One region of the Belliella baltica DSM 15883 genome, then DNA from elsewhere that is predicted to be linked to it. Evidence: riboswitches for the same ligand, from Rfam matches in the RefSeq annotation. Region 1 holds a riboswitch; the other holds the start of a gene.

Evidence for each region. A riboswitch is a leader RNA that binds a small molecule or an ion and turns the genes downstream of it on or off. The one in region 1 is predicted to bind S-adenosylmethionine.
Region 2: another riboswitch for S-adenosylmethionine. It lies ahead of BELBA_RS17315 (homocysteine S-methyltransferase family protein); the one in region 1 lies ahead of BELBA_RS09650 (trans-sulfuration enzyme family protein).

What each region holds. Positions count from the first base shown of each region.
Region 1 is NC_018010.1:2,085,745-2,090,039, reverse strand. Features, by position in the region: gene BELBA_RS09665 (ribose-phosphate pyrophosphokinase) at 1-457, shown strand, start outside; gene BELBA_RS09660 (50S ribosomal protein L25/general stress protein Ctc) at 501-1,073, shown strand; gene pth (aminoacyl-tRNA hydrolase) at 1,186-1,746, shown strand; SAM riboswitch class I at 1,927-2,030, shown strand; gene BELBA_RS09650 (trans-sulfuration enzyme family protein) at 2,239-3,408, shown strand; gene BELBA_RS09645 (DUF2911 domain-containing protein) at 3,557-4,138, opposite strand.
Region 2 is NC_018010.1:3,819,047-3,823,341, reverse strand. Features, by position in the region: gene BELBA_RS17325 (PAS domain S-box protein) at 1-467, shown strand, start outside; gene BELBA_RS17320 (hypothetical protein) at 529-1,833, shown strand; SAM riboswitch class I at 1,968-2,070, shown strand; gene BELBA_RS17315 (homocysteine S-methyltransferase family protein) at 2,143-3,186, shown strand; gene metH (methionine synthase) at 3,179-4,295, shown strand, end outside.

The sequences.
Region 1 (4,295 bases):
AGATGCTCAAAACCTAATATTTGCAGCGCCTGATGTAGGAGGAGTAGCACGAGCAAGGTCATATGCGAAGCATTTTGAAGTAGAAATGGTAGTCTGTGATAAGCACAGAAAAAGAGCTAATGAAGTAGCCTCCATGCAGGTAATTGGGGATGTGGAAGGAAAAGATGTGGTTTTGGTAGATGACTTAGTCGATACTGCAGGTACACTTTGCAAAGCTGCTCAGATCATCATGGATAAGGGTGCACTTTCTGTTAGAGCCATTGCTACTCATGGAGTTTTATCTGGAAAAGCGTATGAAAACATAGAAAATTCTGTTTTGAAAGAGCTTGTAATCACTGACACAATTCCTACAAAACAGCCTTCTGAAAAAATTAGAGTGATTTCAGTTTCAGATTTATTTGCGAAAGCTATACATGCAGTAACTGGAAACACCTCTATTTCAGCACTATTTATTTAAGAATTATTACTCAATTATATATAAACAATCAATTTTAAAATTTATGAAATCTTTAGAGATTATAGGGTTTAAAAGAGCAAATCTCGACGGAGCTGCACTGAAAGAAATCAGAGAAGAAGGAAACGTTCCTTGTGTAGTTTACGGTCCAGGCATCAAAGAGCAGATTCATTTCTACTCTCCAGCTATCCTTTTCAGAGACTTGATCTACACTCCTGATGTTCACATGGTAGACTTGAACATCGAAGGTACTAAGGTAAAAGCGATCTTGAGAGAAGCGCAATTCCACCCAGTATCTGAGGTATTGCTTCACGCTGACTTCTTAGCGTATACTGAAAACAAAGAGATCAAAATGGATATCCCTGTTGAAATCATGGGTACTTCTCCAGGTATCATCAAAGGGGGTAAATTAGAAATGAAAGCTAGAACCTTGAAAGTAAAAGGATTGGCTTCAAATCTTCCTGACAGAATCCCTGTTGACATTTCTCATCTTGACTTAGGCAAGTCTGTTAAAGTAAGTGAGCTTTCTGTAGAAGGTTTCGAAATTTTGACAAGCCCTAATGTATCTATCGCTACGATCGGTATTCCAAGAGCACTTAGAGGTAAAAAAGCTGAATAATCACGGCTTTCTTGAATATTGTAAAATCCTGCTTGTTCGCGAGCAGGATTTTTTATTTTTTTACTCACAATTTTGTAGAAATCAGGTATAAAGTAGATTTAGGTACAATAAAATGAAATACTTAATAGTTGGATTGGGAAACATCGGCCCTGAATATGAATTGACGCGACACAATGTAGGTTTCCTAACTTTAGATAGATTAGCAGATAAACAGGGGGTTTCATGGAAAAGTGGGCGTTTGGCATTTACCACTGAGTTCAAATTCAAAGGCAGACAATTTTATCTGATCAAACCAACAACCTACATGAATCTCAGTGGAAAGGCTGTAAACTACTGGATGAAAGAATTAAATATTCCTAAAGAAAATATTTTGGTTATTGTTGATGATGTTGCGCTACCGTTTGGGAAGTTGAGAATGCGAGGCAAAGGATCAGCAGCAGGTCATAATGGACTAAAAAATATTGAAGAATTGACAGGAGGTCAAGATTACCCAAGATTAAAATTTGGAATAGGTGACGATTTTCCAAAAGGACGGCAAGTGGACTATGTCTTGGGACGTTGGACAGCAAAAGAGATTGAGGAACTTCCAATATTTATGGATAAAGCAGTTGAAATGATCATATCTTTTTGCACAATTGGTATCAATATGACCATGATGCAGTTTAATGAATGAAGAGATTTAAGATATTATTTTTCTGATTTTAGATTTAAAAATAATCCATCTGCAAAATCAGGGATAGTTTCATCAAATCTAAAATCTACCTTCTTAAATCTAAAATTAGATAGAAATCTGCGAGGTCAATTTTTTGAATTTTAAGATTTAGGGCTTTACTTTGTAGCAATTCAGTTTACTGATTTATAAAGAAGAGGTGAGAGAACAGGCTCTGTGACCCTCTGGCAACCATCACATCCCAGCTGAAAGGTGCCAAAACCTGCCCAATGTGGGAACTATAAGTTAGATGTTATGCAAATTTACAAATGGTATCCTTATTCTTTTAAATCCATTTACATTCTCAAAAATGTGAATAGAATTACCATATACCACGATATCTTTCCATTATATTCACTTTATTTCAATCGTATCTCTACTACACCATAGCTATTTCATATTCTCAAATTTCTTGTCCCTGTCCCTAATAACTATTCCACAGTTAACCAATACAAAATGTCCCATTTCGAAACTGATGCAATAAGAATTAACGCATCCAAATCAAATCAAAGAGAACATTCTGCACCACTATATTTAACTTCAAGTTTCACTTTCGATTCCGCAGAGGAGGCCAGAGCCATGTTTGCAGAAGAAATTCAAGGGAATATTTATTCTCGATATGCTAACCCAAACTCGTCTGAACTTATTGATAAAGTATGTGCAGCAGAAGGTACTGAGGATGGTATAGCAACTGCCTCAGGAATGGCAGCAATGTTTGGAAGCATGGCGGCACTGTTGCAGCAGGGCGATCATATTTTAGCTTCTCGCTCGCTATTCGGCTCTACACATCAACTTTTGACTAGAGTATTTCCAAAATGGGGGATTAGTTCTACTTATGGAGATATCTCTGACATCTCCAATTGGGAAAAATTAGTACAACCCAATACCAAAATGCTCTTTATCGAAACACCTTCTAACCCAGGCTTGGAGATCATAGATTTGGAATGGGTAGGACAGTTTGCAGCAGCACATAATTTGATCCTTGTAGTGGACAATTGCTTCGCAACGCCATACCTTCAGCAACCAGCCAAATGGGGAGCACATATCGTAACACACTCAGCGACCAAATTCATTGATGGACAAGGAAGGGTTTTGGGTGGTTTGATTCTTGGAAAAAAAGAATTGATCCAAGAGGTACAATTTTTTGCCCGACATACTGGGCCATCTATATCTCCATTCAACGCTTGGATTCTTGCAAAAAGTATGGAAACCTTGGCTGTCAGGATGGATAGACATTGTGAAAACGCCCTTGCTGTAGCTAAGTATTTCCAAGATAGCACTGACTTGGATTTTGTGAAATATCCATTTCTTAAATCTCATCCGCAATATGATTTGGCCAAAAAGCAGATGAAGCATGGAGGAGGAATCATTACACTAACTCTAAAAGGCGGAATCTCAAGAGCTCAAAAATTTATCGATCAATTGCAAATGATTTCTGTAACAGCAAATCTGGGAGACAGTAGAAGTATTATCACGCATCCAGCCTCCACTACCCATAGCAAACTCACTGAAGAGGAGCGTGAAAAAGTAGGGATCAGCGATGGACTGATCAGACTTTCTGTAGGCCTCGAACACCAAGAGGACATCATCAAAGATGTAGAGCGTGCATTGGAAAAGTCGAGATGATCTGTAAGAAGAAAAGACCTAATAGGTTTTGAAAACCTATTAGGTCAACTAAATAAAAGGGAAGAGCATCAGATACTCTTCCCTCCTAACTTATTGATTGAAACTTACTGTTCAACTAATCTCTCAATCAATCAGTAACTACTTTATTTTATCCAATTACGATTGGCAACACTAGTTTTTCCCACTTCACCACAATTCCGGGAGCTTCGACAGAAATAGAAAGTTGCTCTTGGCTTTCTTCTACCCAAGTAGGTGTAGATTCTACTCTAAGCACATCGAATTCTTCTTTGTATTGAAAATGTCCATGTTCTAAATCCCATTCAGAATTGAAAATCACAGTCCATTTACCTGACTCTTTAGGAATAGTAAATAAAGAGTATTTACCAGCTGGAAGCACGGAACCTTCTACTATTATATCTGAGCCAAATTCAACAAAAGTAGCTTCATTTGCCCCTGTTCTCCAAACTTCATTGTAAGGAACCAGATCTCCCCACAAAACTCTGCCTTTTACAGAAGGTGCACCGTACTGAACACTTAAATTCACATTGTCACCTACAGTACCTTCGGTAGTTCTTAATGGACTTGCACGTTCTTCAACAGGTGCAACTTCCTCCATTCCTTCCATTTCTGTGGTTGTTTCCTCCTCTGTTTTGCTCTCTCCACCGCATCCGTAAAAGGTAATTGATCCAGCCAATAGAATGGCAATCATCCAAGCATTTGATTTTTTCATATGGTTTTGATTTTTTTCGAATTCGAATTTAAAGAATTTTTCTTGAAGTCAAGATGAGAAATCTTAAATCAACATATTACTCCCGATTCTTCAGCTATAAAACTCATTTTTTCATTTAAAAAACCAAAGTGAATCAAAAACTTAACTGGAAAAAAGT
Region 2 (4,295 bases), 1.7 Mb from region 1:
CCATTTTCAGTTTTGAAATCGAGTTTGATAAGCCGGAAACCCATTTGCTTGATAGAAAAGAAGATTATGTCAATACTCAGAAAAATTTATCTCATGCATCCATATTAGTCGCTGAAGACAATTTGGTAAATCAGATTATGATCAAGAAGTTTTTGAATAAATGGGGAGTAAAAGAAGTGGTCATGGCAAATGATGGAAATGAAGCAATAGAAGCGCTTGAAGGCAAAGAGTTTAATTTGATTCTTCTCGATCTTCAAATGCCAGAAAAGGACGGGTACGAAGTTGGTAGATACATTCGAGCACATGATGATGAAAAAATCAGAACGCTTCCCATTATTGCATTGACGGCATCTTCCTTGCTAGAGGTCAAAGATCAAATTGATGCTGTTGGGATGAATGACTACATTCCAAAGCCATTCAATCCTGATAATCTTTATGCAAAAATTATAAAATATATTCAAGCCTAGACAGATTGTAATCGTTTTTACTTGGGTTATTTCAATTAATTTTACAGCTCAAAACTTATTTATGAGAATTTCCATTCTTCTATTTCTTGTTTTCTTTTGTACTTTATCTTTTGCTCAAAGTAATAAAGGAAATAGATCTACAATCTATGCTACTTACGGCAGAACAGGTGCCAATATGCGCTTATTCAACGAGATGTTAGCAAATAAAGGATTGACTCCCATGAGAAATGGATATTCAAATTTGGGTTTAGGGTACCAAACCAGATACAATGATTTTATTTTGGGTTTCGAATTGTATCAAAACGCAGGAATGAAGTCAACTTTTAATGGTTATGATTTGGACTACAGAACTACTCGGGCATTGTTAAATGTAGGCTATTCTTTGACAGAGGAAGGTAGTTTTCAATTCATTCATTATATGTCTGTAGGATCAGGATTTTTAAATTTTCAAATGCTAAAAGAAAATCCTGCTGAAACTGTCAATCAATTTTTGCAAAACCCTGCTCATGGTTTTGTCTTAAGAGACGGGAATATTCATAAGGGCAGTCGATATTTTACAGGTTTATTAACTGAAATTGGATTTCAGGCGTCATTAGACGTAGAGATCCCAGGCCGCGAAGAGGTGCTTGAGATTATGACAAAATTCGGTTATGCTTTTAGCCCCTTTGAAAACTCATGGGAGCTGAATGGAATTCAATTTGATAATGCGCAAAGTGGTGCATTTATTAGAGCAGGTGTTGGGATTTCTCTACCTGATCATAATTTCTTTTATAAAGATGCCTCTTTAGGAATTCACTTGATCAGTGGCCTTCATTTTACAAGTCCAGATCAATTCAATACAATTCTTGAACAAAATGGACTTGAGCCTTTTGAAGAAAAGCCTAATAATTGGGGAGTTAAAATTTTGGGAGAAAGTAAAGGCATACTTTATGGAGCTGATATTTATAACGTTTCATTACAAGGTGGTGCAAATGGATTTTCATCACAGACTTTAAATAGTGTAAGACTTTACGGGAATTTTGGAAGAAAATTTTTCGAAAGAAAAAATCTTGAGTTGGGAGGTGTAGCGGGTATTGGGTATGCTAATTTGAGATATTCATTGATTAACAATTCCAAACCAGATTTTCCTTTGCTTTTTGAAGAGCCAGATTTTGATGGTTATTTAAGAAAATCTGGAATGATGGCCAAGCCTGAAATCTATATCATGTATGCTGTTCCTTTTAGTTCTGAAAGAGGAATTAATTTAGTCTTTGGTATTCAGGGAGGTTATGAAGCTCCTCTGAGCAGGTTTAGATTATTAGATACTCCCATGTATAAATACATGGCAAACCCATATTTACATTTTTCTGTTGGTATCAGACCTTAATTTATTAGAGATATTCTTCCAATTTTATTATTGATAGTACCGTTTTTTATTCAATTCATTATTGAATTATACTTTTTGACAAACAATTTTTGAAAATATGAATATAATTAAATTATAGAACTTACCTTTGAGATTGCTTATCGAGAAAGACCGAGGGAAGGGCCCTGCGACGTCTTAGCAACCTGAATCAACAAGGTGCTAACTCCCATTCTGAAGTAGAACAGAAATAGATGAGCGGTAGATTAGATTAACAGTCTTTTTTCTTCCGGTTCTTGCTCGAATAAGTTTTTTGAAAAGATATAGAGCAAAATGAATAGAACCAAGCTACTTCTCACCCAATCAAAGAAAAGGATCTTAATTCTGGATGGAGCCATGGGCACCATGATTCAGCGATATAAGCTGACAGAGGAAGATTTTAGAACTCCTGAGCTAAAAGATTACCCTAAGCCGCTCAAAGGAAATAATGACTTACTTTCACTTAGCAGACCTGATATAATCAAAGCTATTCATGCTGCATATTTGGAGGTTGGAGCTGATATTATTGAGACTAATACATTTAGCGGAACTACGATAGCGCAGGCAGATTATGGCTTAGAACGACTTGCTTATCAAATTAATTTCCAATCAGCAAAAATCGCAAAGGAAGTTGCTTTAGAATATTCTCAAAAAACACCAGATAAACCCAGATTCGTAGCTGGAGCAGTAGGCCCTACCAATAGAACAGCATCTATTTCGCCGGATGTTAATGATCCTGGTTACAGAGCTGTTTCTTTTGATGATCTAGCCTTAGCCTATAAGGAACAGGTAGAAGGCTTATTGGACGGAGGTTCAGACATCATCTTGGTCGAAACCATATTTGATACACTCAATGCCAAAGCAGCGATTTATGCCATTCAAGAAGTATTCGAAGAGAGAGGTTTACCAATAGATCCACTAGAAGGTGGTATTCCTGTGATGATTTCAGGAACCATTACAGATGCATCAGGGAGAACACTTTCAGGACAGACTACAGAAGCATTTTTGATTTCTGTTTCGCATATCCCACTTTTTAGTATAGGTCTTAATTGTGCTTTGGGGGCAAAAGAGCTCCGTCCATATTTAAAAGTACTCTCAGAAAACGCTCCTTTCAATATCAGTGCCTATCCAAATGCTGGTTTACCGAATGAGTTTGGTCAATATGATCAGGATTCAGAAGAAATGTCAATTCAAGTAGAGGAGTTTCTTAAGGATGGATTGATTAATATTTTGGGAGGCTGTTGTGGAACCACACCTGATCATATTGCAGCTTTAGCCAAAACAGCTGCCAAATACAGCCCAAGAAAATTAGAATTTGTAAACGAATCAGATGACTAAGATAAAAAATAAAGGTGTGATGAAGCTTTCGGGATTGGAGCCTTTGATTTTCACTCCCGAAATCAATTTCGTCAATATCGGTGAACGAACCAATGTAACTGGATCAAAGAAATTTGCTCGATTGATTTTAAATGGGCAATACGATGAAGCTTTGGAAGTAGCACTTGACCAGGTTCGAGGAGGAGCACAAATACTGGATGTGTGCATGGACGAAGGGATGCTTGACGGTGTAGCTGCGATGCAAAGATTTCTTAATTTGATAGCGTCAGAACCAGAAATCAGCCGTATTCCGATTATGATTGATAGTAGTCGGTGGGAGATTATATTGGCTGGACTGAAGTGTATTCAAGGCAAAGGAATTGTAAATTCGATCAGTCTAAAAAACGGTGAGCAAGAATTTATTCAGCAAGCCAAAACTATCAAAAAATTTGGTGCTGCTGTTGTCGTCATGGCCTTTGATGAAGATGGACAAGCGGATACTTATCAGCGAAGAATCGATATTTGTAAGCGCAGTTATGACATCCTAGTTGATGTAGTCAAATTCAACCCTGAGGATATTATTTTTGACCCGAATATTTTTCCTGTGGCTACAGGGATGGACGAACATAGAAAAAATGCTATCGACTTTTTTCATGCCACCCAATGGATCAAGCAAAATCTCCCAGGGGCTAAAGTCAGTGGAGGTGTGAGCAATGTGAGCTTTTCTTTCAGAGGGAATAATCCTGTGAGAGAAGCCATGCATGCTTCTTTTCTATATCACGCGATTCGTCATGGAATGGACATGGGCATTGTCAATCCTACAATGTTGGAGATTTATGATGATATACCAAAAGATCTATTGGAAAAGGTGGAGGATGTACTTTTTGATAGAAATGACGAGGCTACAGAAACATTATTGAATTTTGCCGAAACGGTAAAAGCTACTGACAAAAAGGAGGTGGCTACAGAAGCTTGGAGGGAAGAAGCTGTTGCCAAAAGGATAGAACATGCCTTGGTAAAAGGAATCATAGATCACATTATCGATGATACTGAAGCAGCTCGAATTGAGTTGAAAAATCCACTCAAGGTGATTGAAGGTCCTTTAATGGATGGGATGAATGTAGTAGGAG